DNA from 2 places in the Photorhabdus sp. RM323S genome. Region 1 is predicted to be linked to the other one. Evidence: predicted binding sites of a transcription regulator. Region 1 holds the regulator's gene; the other holds the start of a gene.
The links. The regulator ArgR, encoded in region 1, controls arginine synthesis, uptake and breakdown. The targets are predictions, from matches to a motif close to ANTGAATAAAAATACANT.
Positions count from the first base shown of each region.

Region 2: argF (ornithine carbamoyltransferase) is a predicted target of ArgR. The motif match lies at 8,617-8,634, and genes of this name have one in related genera.

Region 1 is NZ_JBHFKZ010000010.1:39,672-51,276, forward strand. Features, by position in the region: gene ACGF7G_RS07015 (DNA-binding protein) at 1-146, opposite strand, end outside; gene ACGF7G_RS07020 (DNA-binding protein) at 223-570, opposite strand; gene ACGF7G_RS07025 (helix-turn-helix transcriptional regulator) at 756-1,022, shown strand; gene mdh (malate dehydrogenase) at 1,125-2,063, opposite strand; gene argR (transcriptional regulator ArgR) at 2,516-2,986, shown strand; gene mpl (UDP-N-acetylmuramate:L-alanyl-gamma-D-glutamyl-meso-diaminopimelate ligase) at 3,033-4,403, opposite strand; gene fbp (class 1 fructose-bisphosphatase) at 4,569-5,573, shown strand; gene ppa (inorganic diphosphatase) at 5,729-6,259, shown strand; gene ACGF7G_RS07055 (gamma-glutamylcyclotransferase) at 6,353-6,700, opposite strand; gene ACGF7G_RS07060 (translocation/assembly module TamB domain-containing protein) at 6,703-10,476, opposite strand; gene ACGF7G_RS07065 (autotransporter assembly complex family protein) at 10,473-11,605, opposite strand, start outside.
Region 2 is NZ_JBHFKZ010000001.1:217,465-229,069, reverse strand. Features, by position in the region: gene ACGF7G_RS00955 (GNAT family N-acetyltransferase) at 1-309, shown strand, start outside; gene ACGF7G_RS00950 (GIY-YIG nuclease family protein) at 278-592, opposite strand; gene ACGF7G_RS00945 (DUF1471 domain-containing protein) at 868-1,119, shown strand; gene ACGF7G_RS00940 (YhbP family protein) at 1,243-1,674, shown strand; gene nrdG (anaerobic ribonucleoside-triphosphate reductase-activating protein) at 1,677-2,141, opposite strand; gene nrdD (anaerobic ribonucleoside-triphosphate reductase) at 2,138-4,297, opposite strand; gene ridA (2-iminobutanoate/2-iminopropanoate deaminase) at 4,554-4,940, opposite strand; gene pyrI (aspartate carbamoyltransferase regulatory subunit) at 5,033-5,497, opposite strand; gene pyrB (aspartate carbamoyltransferase) at 6,340-7,263, opposite strand; gene argF (ornithine carbamoyltransferase) at 7,576-8,592, opposite strand; gene rraB (ribonuclease E inhibitor RraB) at 8,757-9,164, shown strand; gene ACGF7G_RS00900 (hypothetical protein) at 9,538-9,846, shown strand; gene ACGF7G_RS00895 (amino acid ABC transporter substrate-binding protein) at 9,889-10,662, opposite strand; gene ACGF7G_RS00890 (amino acid ABC transporter ATP-binding protein) at 10,755-11,519, opposite strand; gene ACGF7G_RS00885 (amino acid ABC transporter permease) at 11,497-11,605, opposite strand, start outside.

The DNA.
Region 1 (11,605 bases):
TTGTATTCAAGAGCCTTACCCTGAACACCCAGTTTACGTCTATACTCCCATCCTTCCCGCCTTGCCATCAGATTTATTCCCTGTGGCGAAGAAGGAAGTCCGGCAATACCAACCAGCTCTTTAGCTGAGTACCATTCTTTTTTCATACTTTTCTTCTCACTTTGCACCGGGATAATGAAGAAGAAGCCAAGTTAATTGGCATTTTTAATTTCCAAAAATGAGCTAAATAACAGAAATTTTTTCCAAAAAACTTCTGATACCGTCTCGTAAAATCATGGCTGTCACAGCCTGTTTCTCAGATTCTGACAACTGGTGGAAAGCTCCAACCCAAATCGATAAAGGATCTTGCCTCTGCACCTGATACTCAGAAGATGATTCATGAAGCTCCAGCGCTGCAATGGTCGTCTCTGGAAAACAGGAATAGTGATATTCGACTGCTTTGCCTTGTACCCCTTGCTTTTTCTGACATAACCACTCCTCGCGTTTTGCTCTGGCATTAACTCCTTGTGGTGATCCAGGTAACTCACCCACGCCAACCAATTCCTTGGCCGAAAACCACTCTTTTTTCATCACGTTTCTCTATTTTTGTAACCAAGTTCAAAAAAGAAGTTTTTAAGAAAAAATTTGGAAATATTTTTAGGAAAATAATGCTATTTTATTTCTCAATAACAGGTTTCAGTTCGTTATTGCTCTCATGCAGACCTGTTATTTATACCACTAACATAGCATCAAATTTAATAAAAAAAGGATTAAAAATGATTTCAAGGAAATCTGATTGGCATCCAGCCGACATAATTGCAGCTTTACGCAAGCGGGGAACAACCTTAGCTGAGGTATCACGCAAAGCGGGACTGAGCTCATCTACACTCGCTAATGCACTGTCTCGCCCATGGCCAAAGGGGGAATGGATAATTGCGAATTATCTGGAAATACATCCTTCAGAGATTTGGCCGAGTCGTTATTTTGATCCAAATACTGGAGAATTATTAGAAAGGAAAGTACGCGAACAAACAAATAATTAGCTAACGAATTATTTTCGTTAAATAAAAACCGCCGGTAATTCGTTATACCAGCGGTTTTTATTGTTTCATAAGTATATATTTTATATCTATAAAATATACCAATTAGTTATTAATGAATTTTTCACCTAATTCTATATCTTTTCTCAATACGTCCAACATGCCTTCCAGTGATTTCTGTTCAAAATCACTCAACTTGCCGATGTCCAAACGCTCTTCTACACCATTTTTACCCAAACGAACCGGCTGAGCGAAGAAACGCGCATATTTGCCATCACCTTCAACATAGGCACATTCCACAACATTGCTTTCGCCTTGTAAGCCACGGACCAAAGAAAGACCCAGACGAGCCGCGGCTTGCCCCATAGACAGAGTTGCTGATCCACCACCAGCTTTAGCTTCAACAACTTCAGTACCTGCATTCTGAATACGTTGAGTTAAAGCTGCCAATTCTTCATCAGTAAAGCTCACACCAGGGATTTGGGACAACAGAGGCAGGATCGTCACACCAGAGTGACCACCGATAACTGGCACTTCGATTTCCTGTGGTTTTTTACCTTTCAATTCAGCAACAAAAGTATTGGAGCGGATAATATCCAGGGTTGTTACACCAAACAGGCGGTTTTTATCATATACACCCGCTTTTTTCAGCACTTCAGCCGCAATAGCTACAGTTGTGTTGACTGGGTTAGTAATAATCCCAATCAGTACCTTCGGACACGTTTTAGCCACTTGTTCTACCAGGTTACGAACGATACCAGCATTAACATTAAACAGATCTGAACGATCCATACCTGGTTTACGGGCAACACCAGCAGAAATCAATACAACGTCCGCGCCTTCCAACGCTGGCGTTGCATCTTCACCAGCAAAGCCCTTAATTCTCACATCCGTTGGGATGTGGCTCAAATCAACAGCCACCCCAGGTGTCACTGGCGCGATATCATATAAAGAGAGTTTTGAACCTGAAGGAAGCTGGGTTTTTAGTAGAAGAGCAAGAGCCTGACCAATACCACCGGCTGCACCGAGAACTGCAACTTTCATCCTGATACTCCTTAAATCGTTTATACTTTAAAATGCTGTGAATTCATCTGGTTACAAACCATAGATTACTACTTTCTTGAAAACAACCTGTTAACAGCCAAATTGCGGACTTACGCTCTAATCGTCGGACGTAAAAGTCGCCGTATTCTAGGCAAAATGCTTATCTGTTAATGAGATAATGGACACTATTTTGATAATTACCTTATGATTTTATGAAATAACCCGCAAATACCTTACACCCAACAACAACACCAAACAACATCATTTGATTAACAATATACTTACATGATAACCCGCCCAAAAAAGCAAATTCTCATATTCATATTTTGTGAATTTCTATATAGCATAAGACTAATTCATGCTTTTAAAATAGTGATAAAATCATTTTTATTGCATAAAAATTCATTTATATGCATAATATAATCTTCATAGCTGATTGAATATGGTGAAATATGCGTACTCCCTCTAAACAGGAAGAGTTAGTAAAAGCTTTCAAAGCGTTATTGAAAGAAGAAAAATTTAGCTCTCAAGGAGAAATCGTCACCGCCTTGCTGGAAGAAGGTTTTGAGAATATTAATCAATCCAAAGTCTCCAGAATGCTGACTAAATTTGGTGCTGTTCGCACCCGTAATGCCAAAATGGAAATGGTCTACTGCCTTCCTGCTGAGCTTGGCGTCCCTACTGCCACTAGTCCACTAAAAAACCTGGTACTGGATGTTGATCACAACCATTCAATTGTTGTAATTCGTACAAGCCCTGGTGCTGCCCAACTTATTGCTCGCCTGTTGGATTCCCTTGGTAAAGCAGAAGGCATACTTGGCAGTATCGCGGGTGACGACACCATCTTCATCACACTTGCCAGAGGCTTCACAGCAGAACAACTACGTGAAAAAATTCTTGAATTGTTCGAACAAGAACTTTAAATGAATCGCGCCAGCATGGCGCAATTCATTTTTCCTGCCGTCATCCTCAGGACTGATAAGTTTTTTTATTCAGTTCAAAGAGTAGTTTCTCATGAATACCGCTAAACCCGCCATTACTCATAACCAAAATATGATCGCCTTTCTGTGCCTTATCAACAATCATATGCACCAGCGAATCAATGTCAGCGCTCCAATACGCTGGCTGAACACAGCGATCTGCAATTTCTGATACATGCCATTTAATATTAGCTGGTTGAAATAAGAACACTTCATCAGCACGCCCCAGCGCTGGCGCGATCTCATTCTTGCTGACACCCATTTTCATGGTATTTGAACGCAGTTCTAACACAGTAATAATACGGGCAGTTCCACCAACCTTACTACGCAGAGCTTCCAGTGTTGCCAGAATTGCTGTCGGGTGATGCGCAAAATCATCATAAACGGTAATACCATTCTCCTCACCACGTAGTTCAAGGCGACGGCGGGCATTAATAAAATCGCTCAAAGCACGACAGGCATCGGCTGGCTGGACACCAACATGATGTGCAGCTGCAATTGCAATCAGCCCATTACGCATATTATGTTCACCAACCAGTGACCAATTCACTTCTCCAACAATTTCACCACCATAAAACACCCGATAATCACTGCTATCCGTACTTATCTTTTTTGCCTGCCAGCGACCGGTTTCACCCACCAGCTCCAATTCACTCCAGAATCCCATAGACAAGACATGTTTCAGGTTAATATCGTTATCTGGCATAAAGATCTTGCCACTACCCGGAATGATCCTGACAAGATGATGGAACTGTCGCTGAATAGCAGCCAGATCGCCGAAAATGTCTCCATGATCAAATTCCAGATTATTCATGATCAGCGTACGTGGGCGGTAATGCACAAACTTAGATCGTTTATCAAAGAAAGCACAGTCATATTCATCGGCTTCTATCACGAAAAACGGGCTTTCTCCGATCTGAGCTGATGTTGCAAAATTCCCAGGAACACCACCGATCAAGAAACCCGGTTTATAGCCACAAGCTTCAAGAATCCAAGCCAACATGCCCGCTGTTGTTGTTTTGCCATGCGTCCCTGCAACCGCCAGAACCCAACGCTCCGGCAAGACATAATCATGCAGCCATTGAGGGCCAGAGATATAAGGAAGCCCGCGCTCCAACACAGCTTCTACACAAGGATTTCCACGGCTCATGACATTACCGATGATGACCATATCTGGCACAGAATCCAATTGTGCCGGATCATATCCCTGAATCAGGCTAATCCCATGTTTTTCTAATAAGGTACTCATTGGTGGATAAACATTGGTATCTGAGCCGGTTACCTCATGGCCTAGAGAACGTGCCAAAATTGCCAGTCCACCCATAAAAGTACCGCAGATACCAAGAATATGAATACGCATTGATTTCCCATTCCGTAGCATGAAGTTAGCCACTATTCTAACCATCAAAAGCAAGATAAGAAATGGAATAGCCTATGAATCATCCCTGTCTTTGGCTAAACTGCCCGCGAAAGAGTGCAATGGACACTCTAAAACCACTATCAAATCACATTCAGGACTTTCGTCATGAAAACATTAGGCGAATTCATCGTCGAAAAGCAGCAAGATTTTTCTCATGCCACAGGTGAACTCACCGCATTGCTTTCCGCTATTAAGCTCGGAGCAAAAATCATTCACCGTGATATCAACAAAGCCGGTTTAGTGGATATTTTAGGGACCAGCGGTGCGTCCAATATCCAAGGCGAAGTACAGATGAAACTGGACCTGTATGCTAATGAAAAACTCAAAGCAGCACTGAAAGCACGCGGTGAAGTTGCCGGTATCGCCTCAGAGGAAGAAGACAACATCGTTATTTTCGAAGGTGACCGCGCTGAAAATGCAAAATATGTTGTTTTGATGGACCCATTAGATGGTTCTTCAAATATTGATGTAAACGTTTCCGTTGGTACTATTTTCTCTATCTACCGCCGTATTACCCCAATCGGCGAGCCCGTGACTGAAAAAGATTTCCTGCAACCAGGTCACCACCAAGTCGCTGCCGGATATGTTGTCTACGGTTCTTCAACTATGTTGGTTTATACCACTGGCTGTGGTGTACATGCCTTTACTTATGATCCTTCACTCGGCGTATTCTGTCTTTCTCATGAAAAAGTCCAGTTTCCCCCCAAAGGCAATATGTACTCCATCAACGAAGGGAATTACATCAAATTCCCTATGGGAGTGAAGAAATACATTAAATATTGCCAGGAACAGGATGAGGAGACTCAGCGTCCTTACACCACACGCTATATCGGCTCGTTGGTTGCTGATTTCCACCGCAACTTGCTGAAAGGCGGAATCTACATTTATCCAAGTACCGCCAGCCATCCATCAGGAAAATTACGCCTGCTATATGAATGTAACCCAATGGCATTCCTGGCCGAACAAGCCGGCGGTAAAGCCAGTGATGGTGCCAACCGGATTCTGGATATCATCCCATCCAAACTGCATCAGCGCGTGCCTTTTTTTGTTGGCAGTAAATCAATGGTAGAGAAAGCCGAAAGTTTTATGGCTGAATTCCCGGATGAGTAATTTCATCGGTTAATTATGAATAGAAGGCGGAACTCACCGCCTTCCTTAGTTTTGCAGATTTTTAACAGAGAAGGTGCTAGATATGGTGAGATTTCATCATCATTCTGGCTATAATAGCCCCCACTCTATTCTGGTTTGAAATAAAGGAAACTTTCATGAGCCTGAACTTAGTACCGGCAGGAAAAGAACTGCCTGAAGACATCTATGTCATTATTGAGATCCCTGCCAACGCAGATCCCATTAAATATGAAGTTGATAAAGAATCCGGTGCGCTGTTTGTAGACCGTTTTATGTCTACCGCCATGTTCTATCCATGCAACTATGGTTACATCAACAATACTCTGTCTCTGGATGGTGACCCGGTTGATGTTCTGGTTCCAACGCCATACCCATTGCAACCCGGTGCTGTGATCCGTTGCCGTCCAGTTGGCGTTCTGAAAATGACTGATGAATCAGGTGAAGATGCAAAACTGGTCGCGGTTCCACACAGCAAATTGACCAAAGAATATGATCACATTAAAGATGTGAACGACCTTCCAGAATTGCTGCGTGCCCAGATTACCCACTTCTTTGAGCATTACAAAGATCTGGAAAAAGGCAAGTGGGTTAAAGTTGATGGTTGGGATAATGTCGAAGCAGCTAAAGCAGAAATTATCTCCTCTTTCGAACGTGCCGCTAAAAAATAATTTTTCTCTGTCTGCATAATTAAAAAACCCCCGCCAAGACATTTCTGACTGGGGGTTTTTGATATCACAATCCCTTAAAAAGGGAACTCCACTTTACTCTTTTTCGTGGCGTTTCAGCCAGTCACCGCTTTTTATCCGCCGTAAACCGGTTACCGGAAACTGATAAAGATATATCCATGCACTGCCATACGGTGTCTGAATCAACTCCCTTACATACTCACGAGAATTATCTTTCAAATCATCTAACTCTGTCAGGATAGTAGAATTGATGCGATATATCTCACATTCAATACTCCCGTCACCACGGATTACCGCAGGATAATGCCCAAGGTCGTATAACTCATAGCCTTCCAGCTTATGATCCCCTAACCATTGAGCATCAGTCATCCAGTGATGATTGCCTTGTTTGCGCCGTAAGCTGCCATAAACAATAATTCGCATTTTCAAAACTCAAACTGATAGAGCAAATCCAATGTCTGATCAATACCAGACACTGCTTCCAGATACAATCTAGGCATTAACCTATAGCGTAAGGTTAATGTTGCCAGTGAATCAAATATACCAACACCATACTTAACTTGCAGATCTTTTGTGATCTTTCCGCTAACAACTACCTGTGATTTATCACCAACCCCTTGAGTATCCAGTGCTAAATCGGAAACACCAAATATTTCACCAATTTTACCTACCAACTGACTACTCTGCGCAACCCCCAAACCTATCAACATTGCCGCCATCTGGGAGTTGTCTGAGTCACTGCTCTCCAACCCTTCACCACGCAACAGGTAAGAAAGCGCTTCCTGTTGTGATTTGGCAGGTTCTGAGAAAATTTCCACTTTTGGCTGATCCGCCAAACCGGTAACTCTCACCCCAGCAATAACACGACCATCCGTTGATTCTGGGTTACGGATAGCCTCAATATTAAGCAATGGTTGATCCGATGGACCTGAAAACACAATCATCCCTTTACGGACAATCAGATCTTGTCCATAGGCATGGAAACGGCCATCAAGAATATCAACTTGTCCATTCAAACCCAGGCCCTGTTCACCCTGAACAGCTTTCAGAGCGCCTCTAAGTTTCGCTGTGAGGCCAAATGCACTGAGTCGAACATCATCTCCTATATGAATCATCAAGTTACTTTGAATCGGGATTGACGCTTTTTTCACGTCTAACGGCTGAAGATTCTCACCCAACATAATCTCATCCGATGATGCCTCAACAGCCGATTCAGGTAGTTCTTTAACTGTAATACTCGCCCAGGGAATATCAACATTACCATCCAATTTCAGCAACTGAGGAGAAGCCTCAAATACCAAAACAGGGCTGACATCAATTTTCACCATTGGTGGAAAAGTTACCCTCAACTTATCACCGTTAGCGGCAATTCTTGCATGCCACGCATCCAAATTACGCCAGTCAGCATCACCATTCAGGTAAAGCTGCCCCTTAGGCGTTTTGATAACCCCCTCAAGATCAGAACGTATTCCATCAAAATTTACACCAAGTTGCCCTTGAGTAATATCAAATGGAATCCAATGACCCGAAGCTTGCAGTGCGCTCAGGTTCAACCGACCAAACAGTAATGGATTTTTGGCATTTCCGCCCAGGCGCAGGTCAGCATTCAAATGACCTTCTGCCTTATCACCTTTTCCAAGAATCGGTTTGATCAACGCCAGTGAAATATCCTGAATACCAATATTGCCCGATAATTTGCGACGCCCTTCAAGATCAGCAACCTGTACCGCACCGTTAAACTGACCATTTCCCATAATTTTAAACAGCCAATTCAGCTCTGCGGCTCCGTTCTTCAAACCTGCATTGAGTGTCAGGGTTTGAAAATCTACAGGTAATGCGATGCCATCAATTACTTGCTTAACCTGCACCGCCTCACCACGCAAATTAACGTTGGCCTGGGGCAATCCACCTCCAGCACTCCACTTAACATCCGCATTACCACTGAATACACCTTTCAAATGTGTTTCAGGCCCCAGTAATGGTTGAATCATAGCAAGATCAAAACGATCAAGAACAATAGACGCACTACCGCTGGCACCCGCTTCAATGGGTTTCGGTGCGCAGAGCTGCGCATGTGGATTCAACCAACAATGAGTACCTACAGTGACTTTCTGCTGCTGATTGAGATAATCAATAGTAATAGCTTTGGTTAAACGCCATTCGCCAACCGGAGTATCAAAACGGGTATTATTAATACTGCCTTTCCATCGTTGTTGCTTGCGATCAAAACTACCATTAAGCGCAAGTTGACCGGCAACCGGCTCACCATCGACCTTCAGTTGCAAATTATGTTGTTTCTCATTGCCCTTAGCATTCAGCGTCAAACTACGAACGATTAAATCAGCCTGTTTCAACTGACCAACTTTGATAGCAAGATCGCCTTGGATCTGTGCAGCAGAACGTACATCTCCCTTCACATTCACACTATCAATGCGCAAATCCTGCCATTTCAACCCATTAGCATTCAGATCAGCCAGAATTTGAGGCGCTTGCATATTACCACGCAGTTTCAGCGTCCCATTAACGACACCACCAAGTCCTGGTAATAAGCCATCCAGCCTAGGTGCTCTGATATCGCCATCAAGTTGCCACTGTTTGAACAACTGTCCCTGGAGATTGATTTTATTACGCCCTAAGGCCAGCTCAAATTGAGGAATATTCCACTGACCAGCCGCATTACCCGAAATCTTACCCCTGGCTTTTATCAAGTTCTGTTTTACATTACCATCAAGTGTGATTTCCGGGATTCGGAGCTGCCAGCTACCACCGTGCAAACTGCCACGAGTCACTATTTTTCCATCTATTTCGGCTGGCCATTCCGGCCACTGTTTAGCAGTATTGATTCCAGAGAGTGTCAACACCGCATTCCAACTTACCGCCTTACTCCAATCTGCCACACCGACCAGTTCAGTCCTTCCCTGCAAAGCAGACAAACGTAAGCGGGTCAACTTAAAACGTTCTTCATTACCTTTAGCATCCAACACCAATAATGCCGGTGGAATTTCATTACCTTTAATACCCGAACGCAATGACAAATCATAACCACTCGTTTTACCATTCAGGCGCATTTTTACATTATCAAGCTGATATTCAGGCTCCCCCGCCAAAGGCCAACTCAGTTGCTGGCTTTCAAGCGTCATACGCACGGGCAAACCTGCCTTAGCCAGTTCCACCTGGGCATCAATTTTAGCTTTGACAGGGCCAGACAAATTCAGAATTAAGTTGAGTTGCTCCAGCAAGGCTCCATTAAGCTTCAAGTCAACTTTTTGCCCTTGAATCTCTTGCTGATCTATCTCACCTTTTATTGACAGCTTCACCGGCCATTGCTGCGCCAAAGTCGCGGAACCATGAACGGCTAAAGAACCTTCCAGTGCCTTTACATTCAATTTATTAAGCTGAATCTGCTGCCCCTGATTACTAATTTGCAGTAATAACTCATTGATTGTGATATTGGTATCACCAGTCAGCCGTAATTGCTTACCACTGATCTCTTCAACCGTAATATCCAGTGGAATAGGCACTTCCGGTAACCTTGCCAATAGCGGCTGAGAAAATAGTGCTTTCAGGATTTCTCCCAACGACTTTTCTGGTTCAATTTCCCGTTTTGCTTTTTCTGCTGCTTCCGCTGTTTTCAATTGTTCAGGAGTCGTCTTTGGTAATCCTACCCGCAATCCATTGATTTTCGTTGGCTTAAGAATTAATGCCTTTTGCTGCCACTCAGCTGCAGTCCTGAATTCATCAAGGTCAAACACCCTATCATCTATGGTGACCGCAGCATTTTTAATGGATAGCAAGTTAAGTGAAATCGGATATGGAGTCTTTAGTTCAGTCAGAGGTGCTGATTCTGGCGACGGCTCTCCCGCAAGTGGCAATTGTTTGGTGTTAATCGCGACTTTTACGCCTTCTGTCGTCAATGCATTAATACATAACTGACTATTTTTCAGGCAAGAAAGACGTAAAGAAAGGTGGAGTTGATTCACATTAACATCAACACCGGGCATCTGATACCTGACACCTCTCAAAGTCAAATCACGCCAGCCACCACTAACACCTGCTATATCCAGCCCCGGAACCCAACGGACGGCACTGTTAATCATAGTATGCAAACCAGATTGCGTTCCTACCAATCCGGCAACAGCAATAACCAACAGAGTAATAATCAGCAAAAAAGCAATACTGACCTTCTTAATCCATCTCATAATTCAGATCCTAACCCTATGTAAAACTGGATATTACGGGATTCTGAATCCCCTATTGGCCTGGCAAGGTCAAACTTAATGGGTCCGACAGGAGAGGCCCAACGCACACCGACACCTGCGCCGGTTTTAAAATTGCTCCTTCTAACATCATTGACTGCTTCACCTGTATCGACAAAAACAGCACCCCACCAATCACCCGTTACGTTATATTGATACTCAAGCGAACCCACGATCAGCATAGATGCCCCGGTCAATTTTCCGTCATTGTCTTTAGGGGAAATTTTCTGATATTGGTAACCACGGACACTACGATCACCACCAGCAAAGAAACGTAAATCAGGAGGGACTTTCTGGAACTCATTGGTTTCTATCCAACCCAAATTACCTCGGGCAACAAAACGGTGGTTATCCCAGTAAGTTCTGATCCAAACGTTTTGCGCCTGTAATACCAGGAAATCCACATCAGAACCCCAAAGGGTATCAGAAATATCAATGGAATAACGCTGGCTATCGCCCCAATAAGGCATCGTACCCCCACGTTGGCGGATACGACTAACGTTCACTCCCGGATACAACAACATAGCCGTATTGGTGACATTAGCTTGCGTAAAGTGGCTGAGACTCCAGCGCATATTAATCCCATATTGCCAACCAGTTGAAAGATCCCAGTTACGGGAAAGGTTCACCGTTGCGGTATCTGATACGGTATCGTTGACATCCTTACGTTTATAGCCGGTCTGCAACGCATAATATTGCTCCAGCGGATTCGCTTTCAGCGGCATTTTATAGGTAGCATCAATCACCTGTTCAGGTGCAGAAAGGTTGATACTCGTGCCAAGGCTGTGTCCACGAGAATTTAGCCACGGTTTTGTCCACTTAGCTTTTACCCGTGGCCCAACATCTGTTCCATAACCCCCACCCAGTTCAACATAGTTTTTGGAACGTGGTGTTAATACCGCCTCAAGAGGGAGAGTCTTATTACCACTTTTTCTGGCAGCCTTAAAATCAGGTGTCACCAGTGCTGAATTAAACCAGCCGGTTTCTGCCAGCCGCCGATTCAATTCCGCCAATTGTTCCGAGGTATAAAAATCCCCTTCTTTAAACGGCACCAAGTGACTCAGATAATCTT
Region 2 (11,605 bases), on a different contig from region 1:
GGAGAGGATCGCCAATGGGTTGGTTTAGCCCCGTTAGCGGTTGCTGAAGAATATCGTCGGCAGGGGATTGGTGAAAGACTCATTTATGAAGGTTTGGATAGCCTGAATGAATTTGGTTACGGCGTAGTCGTTGTTTTAGGTGATCCGTTCTATTATCGCCGGTTTGGTTTTACGCTTGCCAGTGAGCACCAGTTACAGTGTAAGTGGCCAACATGTGAACCCTATTTTCAGGTATATGAATTAGCTGACAGTTCCTTGGCTGATTATACTGGGCTGGTTACTTATTCTCCCCATTTTGACCGTTTCTGATTGATGCCAAATATTTTGCTATACAGATGGGCTGGCAAATAACCAGCCTCTCTTTTTGTTGTTTACTCAATTGCTTTACCTGATATTCCAGTTGTGAGGCACGGGATCTGTCTCCGGCATAACTGCTGAAAACCAGCTGTAATGGTCCTTTCCCTCTCAGTGCTTTTGCTCCTTTACCATTTGCATGTTGCGCAAAACGGCGGTTGATATCTGTCGTTATCCCGGTGTACAGCATTCCTGCTTTTGTTTTCAGTAAGTAAAGAACCCATTGATTTTTAGCCATATAACTTTTTCTTAATTTTTTATTTTTGATATTTATCTTTTATTAAGACGTTTTTTCTATATTATTTTTCTGAATAAATTAGTTTAAGTCATTATAATATAATAGTTTTATCAAGATTAGTTACATATCAAATTCCTATATATCGTATTTTTTGTTCAAAAAAATTGAAATAAAATAGCAATAATTGCTAATTTTTATTCTGGTCGTTAGAGCATACTATGATCCACATCACAGAGAGTAACTCATTCCATTAAAAATTGATCAAGGATCATGTTATGAAAAACGTAAAATATATCGCTGCTGCTTTGGCTTTAAGTGCTATCTCTTTTGGTAGTATGGCAGCAACAGAAGTTCAAACTACTTCATCTGCCAAGGTTGGCGTGGTTTCTGTAACCGGTGCTGATACCTTGGAAAGTTTGAGTGCTGAATTGTCCAAAAAAGCTGACAAAGCTGGTGCATCTTCTTTCCGCATTATATCTACTAGCGGTAAGAACCAATTGTCAGGTGTTGCTGAAATCTATAACTAATTTATAGTAGAACACACTGAACCCTGACTTTGTCGGGAGATGTCAGAACACGCCGCAGGATGATGTTTATCCCGGCGTGGTTCTGGGTTTCCAGACTAATAAAATCCTCCCATTGGAGGGAGTGTGAATACCACTGAAAACTTTCAGATTATCCGCCAATACCTCGCAAGACAGCACGTCTTCACGCTTTGCACAACAACAGAAAATGATATCTGGTGTGCAAGTTGTTTCTATGTTTTCGATGCCGAGAAAATAGCCTTTTGGTTTATGACTGAATCCCATACCCGTCATGGTGAAATGATGCAAATAAACTCACAGGTGGCAGGGACTGTTGCCGGGCAGATACGTAATATCGCGCAGATAAAAGGTATTCAGTTCAAAGGGAGTGTCATTTGTTTGGCAGGAGAAGAGGATAAAGCGGCCAGAGCACGTTATTGCCGCCGTTTTCCTGTGGCGATGGCGGCTAAAACACCGGTTTGGCAGCTGGATCTCAGTGAAATAAAAATGACTGATAACACGCTGGGATTTGGTAAGAAAATCTGCTGGCAGCGATAAAATTATCTCAGTTGATGAATAATCTGGTTGCGGCTGCCGCGCCATAATAAGCCGGGATCATAAAGATTCTGGATAAACTTGCCATCTATCAGCACATTAATATAGCGGACAACTTCCTGTTGGGCTTTGCTGAGTTCACTTAGCAAATAGCCAGTCCACAGCCAGATATCCTTTTCAGGGCACTCTGTCTTGACCCGTTTTACCAGTTTCAGGATCACAGATATGTTGTCTGGATGAAGCGGATCGCCGCCAGACAGGGACAACCCTTGCCGTTTAATGCGGTTATCCTGTAAATCGGCGACAATATGGTCTGCCATTTCCTGTGTAAATAGTTGGCCGGAATTTGTTCGCCAGGTGCTTTTGTTATAGCAACCGGGGCATTGGTGCTCACATCCTGCGACAAACAGCGTACAGCGGGTTCCGGGACCGTTAACCACATCAACTGGGTAATATTGGTGGTAATTCATTTTTTAGCCTGCCTGAATGCATCTAATTGCCCATTTGCCAGATGTTTTACTCTGCGTTTCACCTCTTCTTGCTTGCCTGCATTGAATGGGCGGGCGTCAGGGCTTCCCAGATAACCGCAGACGCGGCGGGTTACAGATACCCTGGAGGAAGCATGATTGCCGCAACGGGGGCAGGTAAATCCTTTACTGGCGCAGGAAAATTCACCGGTAAATCCGCAGTCATAGCATTCGTCAATGGGGGTATTGGTCCCATAATAGGGGGTGTGTAAGTAGCTGTAATCCCAGACATCTTCCAGTGCTTTTAAATTATGTTGCAGATTGGGATATTCGCCGTAACAGATAAAACCGCCGTTTGCCAGTGGTGGATAAGAGGCTTCAAAATCCAGTTTGTCGTAAGGATTGACCTTCTTTTCAACGTCAAGATGGAAACTGTTGGTGTAATAGCCTTTGTCTGTCACTCCTTCGATAACACCAAATTCAGCGGCATCAAGGCGGCAGAAACGATCACACAGGTTTTCACTGGGTGTGCTATACAGGCTGAAACCATAACCTGTCTCTTTTTTCCATTGATCAGTGGCTTTTCGCAGATGGTTAACAATTGAGAGCGCTTTGATGCGTAATTGTTGGTCATCAAATAGATGGGCCCGATTGCCATACAATGCGTTAATGGTTTCATGAATGCCAATATAGCCCAGAGAGATAGAAGCCCGGCCATGTTTAAAGATTTCAGCAATATTATCATTGGCTTGCAGGCGAATCCCGCAAGCACCTTCCATATAAAGGATTGGTGCAACCTGTGCTTTGACACCTTCCAGACGGGCAATACGGGTCAGCAATGCTTGTTTTGCCAGTGCCAGACGCTTATCCAGCAATCGCCAAAAATGTTTTTCATCTCGTTTGGCCTCGATAGCAATCCGAGGCAGGTTTAAACTGATAACCCCCAAGTTATTGCGACCTTCATGAATTTGCTCACCATTTTCTTCATAAACACTGAGGAAACTGCGGCAACCCATTGGGGTTTTAAAGGAACCCGTGACTTTAACAACCTGATCGTAGTTAAGAATATCAGGATACATTCGCTTGCTGGCACATTTTAGAGCTAGTTGTTTGATATCGTAGTTGGGGTCACCAAATTTATGATTCAGGCCATCACGGATAGCAAATACTAGTTTGGGGAATACCGCTGTTTTGTGGTTCTTGCCCAACCCGGCGATACGGTTACGCAGAATAGATTGTTGGATTAGGCGGCACTCTTTTGAAGTGCCCAGACCAAAGCCAAAAGTGACAAAAGGTGTCTGTCCGTTGGCGGTGTGCAGTGTATTAACTTCATATTCCAGTGACTGGAAAGCGTCGTAACACTCTTTTTCTGTTCGTGCTTCCGCGTAAGATTCTTTATCGGCAATATCCCATTCTTTAGCAACGGCCAAATGTTTGTCATAGCTGGCTTTAACGAATGGTGCTAAGACTTCATCTATACCGTTAATCGTAGTACCACCATAAATATGGCTGGCAACCTGGGCAATAATTTGAGCAGTTACCGCTGTTGCGGTTGCAATGGATTTGGGTGGCTCTATTTCAGCATTACCCATCTTGAACCCGTTGGTCAACATGCCTTTCAGGTCGATCAGCATACAGTTGAACATCGGGAAAAAGGGTGAATAATCCAAATCGTGATAGTGGATTTCACCTCTTTCATGAGCCAGTACCACGTCACGCGGCAGCATGTGCTGTTTGGCATAATGCTTGGCAACAATTCCTGCCAGCAGATCGCGTTGGGTTGGAATAACTTTACTGTTTTTATTCGCGTTCTCATTGAGCAGGGAGATGTTGCTCTGTTCAACTAAACCACGGATTTCCTGATTAAGGCGACTGCGTGATCCCCGGGCAAGATCCCTGTCATGACGATATTCAATATAGAGGCGGGCAAGGTGCTTATAGTTGCCTGCCATCAATTGGTTTTCTACCGCGTGCTGAATATTTCGTATATCAACTTGTCTATGGTCAGCCATTAATTGCGTTACTGTGGATGCCACTTGGGCACAGTACTCATCATCTATGACTCCAGCGGCAGAAGCAGCCTGTTTTACCGCATCTCTGATACGGATTTCATCAAATGGTACCTGACGACCATCTCGTTTTATCACAACAGTTTTCACACTATAACTCCTTGAGAATGTTATCCAAAGATATAATCCATTCTCGTTTTGATATTCAGCTTAAATAGAGGTGATGCTATATATGGTTTGTATTTTTATATTTAAGCACAATATGTAGTAAGTTAAAGTGAAATAATAACGACCTGATTTGATCTAACACAAAGAACAGGAAGCTATATCTGGGAGATGGGAAAAAATAAAAAAACCTTGGTCAGTGGGTGAACTGACCAAGGGTTGATAGGAAATGGAATAGGGATTATTTACGCACTGCGATAGCTTCGATTTCGATTTTAACGTCTTTTGGCAGACGGGCTACTTCAACACAGGAACGTGCTGGGAAAGCGGCATTGTGTTCTTTGAAGAATGCTTCATAAGTCGCGTTAACAGTGCCGAAATCATTCAGATCTTTAACGAAAACAGTTGTTTTAACGATATCTCCGACAGTCAGACCTGCTTTCTCAACGATAGCTTTAACGTTTTCCAGTGATTGACGAGCTTGGGCAGCGATATCTTCTGCGACATCTCCTGTTGCTGGATTGACTGGAATCTGACCGGAAGTGATTACCATACTGCCCAGATCAACACCCTGAACATATGGGCCAATTGCAGCAGGGGCTTTCTCGGTATTAATCTCGTATGACATAGGTTCTCCTGTTAATGTAATAACTGAATAAATATTTCACCAAAGGTGACTATTATAGTGCCCGTACCTGCCTCAGCAACTGGCATAGATATTTACTTGCTGAGTATCACCACATTGCGATCAAATTCTTTCTCGCAGTATTTGCAGGTCAATACCACATCTTCAAATGTGACTTTGACCCGAAAACTACTTTCTACCGGCTCATTGTGGCTGATGCAATTGCTATTAGGACAGACTAACACGCTATCAATACGCTCAGGCAGGTTAATTGGCAGTTTCTTCACAACTTCATAGTCTTCAATACAGTTCACTGTTGCATGTGGCGCATACATAGCAAGCTGATTAGCCTGTTGTTCTGTTAGAAATGTGTTTTCGATTTTGATGAGATCTTTTTTACCTAACTGATTGGAAGGCAGGTTCAGGCCGATGGTAATGCGCTGATCGGTTTCAGTCAGCTTAAATAGAGAGAGTAACTTGAAACCTACCTGAGCTGGGATATGGTCAATCACCGTACCGCATTTAATGGCTTCGACTTGTAGTTGATGATCTTGGGTCATAGTGTTCTGTATGAATACATTTTATTGACAACTATTTCTGTATTCATCCTCCAGATATATTGTTAAGAATCGGCATATCTTCCATTTTAGGTGGTGCCATCCTGTTTATCCAGATAAGACGCAGGTAATTCAGTGTCATTCTACGACTATTATGCCGAAAAGTTGTGGGACCTGGGAGAAGAAGATATTCGTATCCACTGCCAGCTATACGTTGGAAACAAGCTAACCTCCGACAATTGAAGGAAAAGAACCCAGAGAAATGGGCCGCCTCTGTGGAAAAACTCAAAGTAACATTGCCCAGTAATTGGCTGAATTAGTTTGTATATTCCACGATTTGTGGCTTTAAAGGCCACAAATATCATATAAATTAAACTTATGGGCAATTGTTAGTGTACCTTTAACGAGAGATTACTGATCCTGCCGTTGATAAAAGTATGAAGGCAGTCCCTTATTCATGAGTTGGTTTGTTCTCTGAGAAATCCTAATATCTTGGTACATTCCCTTCTAAGGGATATTGATCTTGGAATTATTCCATTGAACTCCTATTTTTTCTAAACAATGTTTTAAGAATCTAACTACGTAATAGCTAATAAAATAAATCCCAATTATCCCGGAAAAATCATTATTCGTTTTAATGCCCTTGGTTGATTTTTGACCGCTGACGATACGCCTCTATCATGAGGCAGTATCCAGTGAAGTGTAAAATATGTGTTAACTGAACTTCTAAATTTACTGGTTTATTATCTGAGTTCACTTTCGAAGGTGAATGAATAGACCTGCTATTCAATTACATACAGAAATAGAGCGTTATGTCAAAAGTAAATGATAACGATTTTCTTTAATCACTCATTTAGAACGAGAGACAATAGTGCCTGACGGGCATAAATACCATTTTCTGCCTGTTGGAAATAATAGGCATGGGGGGTTTTATCCACATCAGCAGAAATTTCATCAATACGTGGCAATGGATGCAAAATTTTGAGGTTCTCTTTCGCGCCCATCAGATCAGCGGCCCGCAGAACAAATTGCGCTTTTACATTGGCGTATTCGGATGGATCAAGGCGCTCTTTTTGCACGCGAGTCATATAAAGAATGTCGAGTTCCGGCAATACTTCTTCTATATTGGTATGCAGGCTGTAAGTTGCGCCTTTTTCATTCAGCATATGAAGAATATGGTTTGGCATTGCCAATGCTTCCGGCGCGATAAAATAAAAATGGTTGCCATTAAATTTTGCTAACGCTTGTGACAGTGAATGAACTGTGCGGCCATATTTCAGGTCACCAACCATAGCGATATTCAGACTATCCAGCCGTTGTTGAGTTTCTTGAATAGTGAACAGATCCAGCAAGGTTTGAGTTGGATGTTGGTTAGCGCCGTCACCGGCATTGATAATCGGAGTATGACCGGAAAATTCGGAGGCCAGACGTGGGGCACCTTCCTGCGGGTGGCGCATCACGATAGCGTCAACATATTGGCTAATAACGGAGATAGTATCTGCCAGCGTTTCACCTTTCTTACCCAGGGAGGTGTTGCTGCTGTCTGAGAAACCAACCACGGAAGCGCCAAGGCGGTGGATTGCGGTTTCAAAAGAGAGGCGGGTACGGGTAGAGGCTTCAAAGAAACAGCTGGCGATAACCTTGTGTTTCAGCAATTCAGGTTGTGGTCTGGCTTTCAGTGTGGCAGCGGTCCGCAACACCCATTCCAGATCTTCGCGGCTCAGATCATTTATTGAGATGATATGTTTGCGATATAACGGATTAGCCATTTTTCACTCTCCTCTAATGCTGACATCCGGGTGCGGTGATCACTTGATGATCACCGGGCAAAAAAAAGCCCCTCACTGAGGGGCAGTAAATGATCGGTTTAGCAACGGCAAAAATAATGATTGTTGGCTGCCTTTAGGCAGTTGCACCCGCACTTTAGCTTGATGAAAAGAGGCGCTGTTTTTCATAATTTCTCCCGGCAAATTGTGGCGAATTATACTCGTGAAAAATCTCACAGCAAGCGTTTGCCGAAGAAAAATGATATTGACAGGATTACCTCTTTACAGGTACCGCCCTGCGGATATCATAAATCATTAGATTTTAAGATCACTTGCCAGTGTTGCTACCATTACCGCTTTAATGGTATGCAGGCGATTTTCTGCCTGATCAAACACAATGCTATGTTTTGACTCAAAAACTTCATTAGTGACTTCCAGCCCCCCATACATATTAAATTCAGCAGCGAGTTGCTTGCCTAACGTCGTTTCTTCATCATGGAATGCGGGCAGGCAGTGCAGGAATTTTACCTGTGGGTTGCCTGTCATTTTCACCACAGCCATATTCACTTGATAAGGTTTCAACAGGTTAACCCGTTGTTGCCAAACTTCTTTTGGCTCTCCCATAGAAACCCAGACATCGGTATAAAGAAAATCAGCGTCTTTAACTCCCTCTGAGACATTTTCAGTTAGCGTAATTTTCCCGCCTGTTTTTTCGGCCAGTTTCTGACATTCAGCAACCAGTACTGTATCTGGCCAGTACTGTTCAGGAGCAATTAGCCGAACATCCATGCCTGTCAATGCCGCGGCTTCCAACATGGTATTACCCATATTGTTACGGGCATCTCCCAAGTAGGCGAATTTGATTTCTGACAGTGGTTTCTCTGGTTGATACTCCTGAATAGTCAGCAAATCTGCCAGTAACTGAGTAGGGTGAAATTCATCCGTCAGCCCATTCCATACAGGAACATCTGCATATTCTGCCAGGGCTTCAACTACTTTCTGAGCATGGCCGCGATATTGAATGCCATCATACATGCGGCCAAGTATACGGGCGGTATCCTTAATTGATTCTTTATGACCAATCTGGCTGCCACTGGAGCCAAGGTAGGTGATATTTGCCCCCTGATCGTAAGCGGCTACTTCAAATGAACAGCGGGTGCGAGTGGAGTCTTTTTCAAAAATTAGCACAATATTTTTACCTGTTAGCCAGGCTCTTTCTGTGCCGGATTTTTTAGTCGATTTTAATTCAGCCGCCAGTTTTAGGAAGATATGGATTTCTGCTGAGGAAAAATCAAGTAACCTTAAGAAATTACGTTGATAGAATGGATTCATTGTTGGATATCTCCACAGTTATTTCTTGCATTTAAATTCAATTTATATCTATAAAAATTCAATTTCAACTCCGAATTAGATTTCTTTGATGTAAACAGTGGTTAGCCTGCTTGTGGTGTGGGAGAATGAATGTTGGGACGGCCAACTGATTGAGGGTATTGGGTATGGCAAATCAAAAAGACTTAGAAGAACAACGCGAAGAAACGCGCCTTATTATTGAAGAATTACTGGAAGATGGTAGTGATCCAGATGCGCTTTATGCCATTGAACATCACTTTTCTGCGGAAGATTTTAATCTGTTGGAAAAGGCGGCAGTTGAAGCTTTTAAGCTGGGTTATGAAGTGACTGACGCGGAAGAATTGGAAATCGAAGATGGTTCTATTCTGATGTGTTGTGATGTCATCAGCGAATGTGGGCTGAATGCTGAATTGATCGATGCTCAGGTTGAACAACTGGTAAATCTGGCCCAGAAGATGGGTGTCAATTATGACGGTTGGGGCACTTATTTCGAAGATCCTGATGAGCAAGATGAAGATGATTTGCCGGAGCAGGGTGAGAGTCGGCTTCATTAATAAAATCAATATATTAAGAGTCCTGTGTTAGTTTTGGTCGTGGCTGATGCATGTGGTTCGAAACCAAATAGTCCTTATAGGTTTTTGCGAATAAGGACTATTGTATTTTAATGGATTATCTTATTAAACCATGTTCTCTGACTGTTGAAAGAATGGTTCCTTTCCTGATTTGATTTTCTTCGGTAATTTCCCTTTTTAATTCTTATTGAACGAAATTAAATTGAATATATATTGAGTTTATTACTTGTTAAATATCTTAAATTATATCTATGATATTGCAAATTTGTAGTCAGATATTGAATTGATAATGTGAGATAGAGGTTTTTAATTAATTGTCTTAGGGGAATCATATTGAATTAACAAGGTGTTTCAAATGGCTAAAATAACTAACATTAAGGACGTTATTAATAATGCCTCTAGGAAAATTTATATTATAGTCGGTGAGAGTAATAATAAGACTCATACTGTTAACAGTAATTCTGAATGGGTAGGTGATATTTGGGTGCCATGGATTAAGAATCAAGATGAAAGTAATAAGGCCATTCGTATAACAATAGAGGGTGAACCAGGCACAACGACTATTTGGGTTTTCCAAGATTATTTGAATCCACCTAATAAGGATCAAGTTAAGTATCATAAGGGTAAAGAGGGTAAACAAGTGGTGAAATTTAACATAATTTAATTAAGAGAAAACTACCTCTTGAAAGAAGAGGCAGTTATTTTCTTACTTGGAAACGTCGGTGCCGAAATATTGAGTAGAAATGCGTAGATAAGTGCCATCCGCTTTGATATCGGCTAACGCTTTATCGATAGCAGCTTGTAGTTCTGGTTCGCCTTTCCGGATTAGAATACCGACTTGATCACCATTGGGTTCAGTTGCGACAACTTTTACCGGTGCATTGGGTTTGTGTTTCTTAAAATCCAGATAGGATAGATTATCGTTGATAGTAGCATCGGCTCTGCCTGTAGCAACCAAATCAATTGACTGATTAAATCCTTCTGTGGGGACGATTTCTGCGCCGTGACGTTTTGCTAACTGAGCGTAATTGCTGGTCAAGCTGTGGCTTGATGTTTTACCTTTCAGGTCGTTGAACGTTTTAATACTATCATTATTTTTGCGGGTGATAAGTACGGCTTTAGAGATAATATACGGAGCGGAAAAGTCATATTTCTTTTTACGCTCTGGCGTAATTGCGACTTGATTAATTACCGCGTCATAGCGTTTGGCATCAAGTCCGGCAATCAGCCCATCCCATTTTCCTTCGGCGAATTCCGCTTTAACATTCAGACGGCGTGCGATTTCACGACCAATATCAACATCAAAGCCGGTTAAGGTTCCTGAAGCATCGTGATAGGTAAATGGCGGATAGGTTCCTTCGGTAGCGATTTTAAATACGCCAGCTGATTTAATGTTATCAAGACCAGACTCTGCACTAGCAGAATAGGCAATGCCAAATTGAATGATGCCAGCCAATAATACGGTAAGGAATGCTTTCATTTTATTTCTCCAAACTGTCAGAAAATTTATTTAATCGTAATTGACTTGATGGATTCAAAGCGCAATTACGGCAAGGTGTTTTTAACGGTGGGTTATATCTCCCAATCCGGTAAGGTATTCGTTAAAGTGGAAACAAATTCAACTGTCCGCGGCTTGAGGGCACGGGTAAAAATCGTTTTTGACGTCCCCGATTCGACAATTTCGCCAGATTCTAAAAATATGACGTTGTAGGCAAGATTAGCTGCCAGACGTAAATCGTGTGTCGCCATCAACATCGTCGTTCCTTCTTTAGCCAACTGTTTCAATACAGCAACCACTTCCAGCGATAATTCCGGATCAAGCGCGGAAGTGGGCTCATCACATAATAACACTTTGGGAGAAGGTGCCAGCGCCCTGGCAATTGCTACACGTTGTTGCTGACCACCGGATAGCGTGGCAGGCAAGACATCGGCTTTGTGTGACATGCCAACCTTTTCCAGTAGCTCAAGTGCTCGCTTTTTAGCCTTTTCAGGCGACCATTTCTGTACCCAAATAAGCCCTTCCATAATGTTTTCAATCACTGTGAGATGAGGGAAAAGCTGAAAATTTTGAAACACCATGCCGGTTTGCTGACGGATCCGTTGTATATCCTTATGAGCAATGCGCTCTTTACCGATGAAAGTCATGTTCTCATTGCCGATTTGGAGCTTACCTGCTTGGGGAATTTCTAATAAGTTGATGCAGCGTAACAGCGTACTTTTACCACTTCCTGATGGGCCAATCAGGGCGGTAAGACTGCCTTCCTCAATGGTCAGATCGATATTTTTCAGGACCTTTTGCCCGTCAAAACTTTTTTCAATGCCGGAGAGCTGAATCATCTTTTAATTCCTTTATATCACTTTGTTGCGAAAACTTCTTTTCCAGACGGGCTTGTAGTGATGACAATACTGAACTGATTATCAGA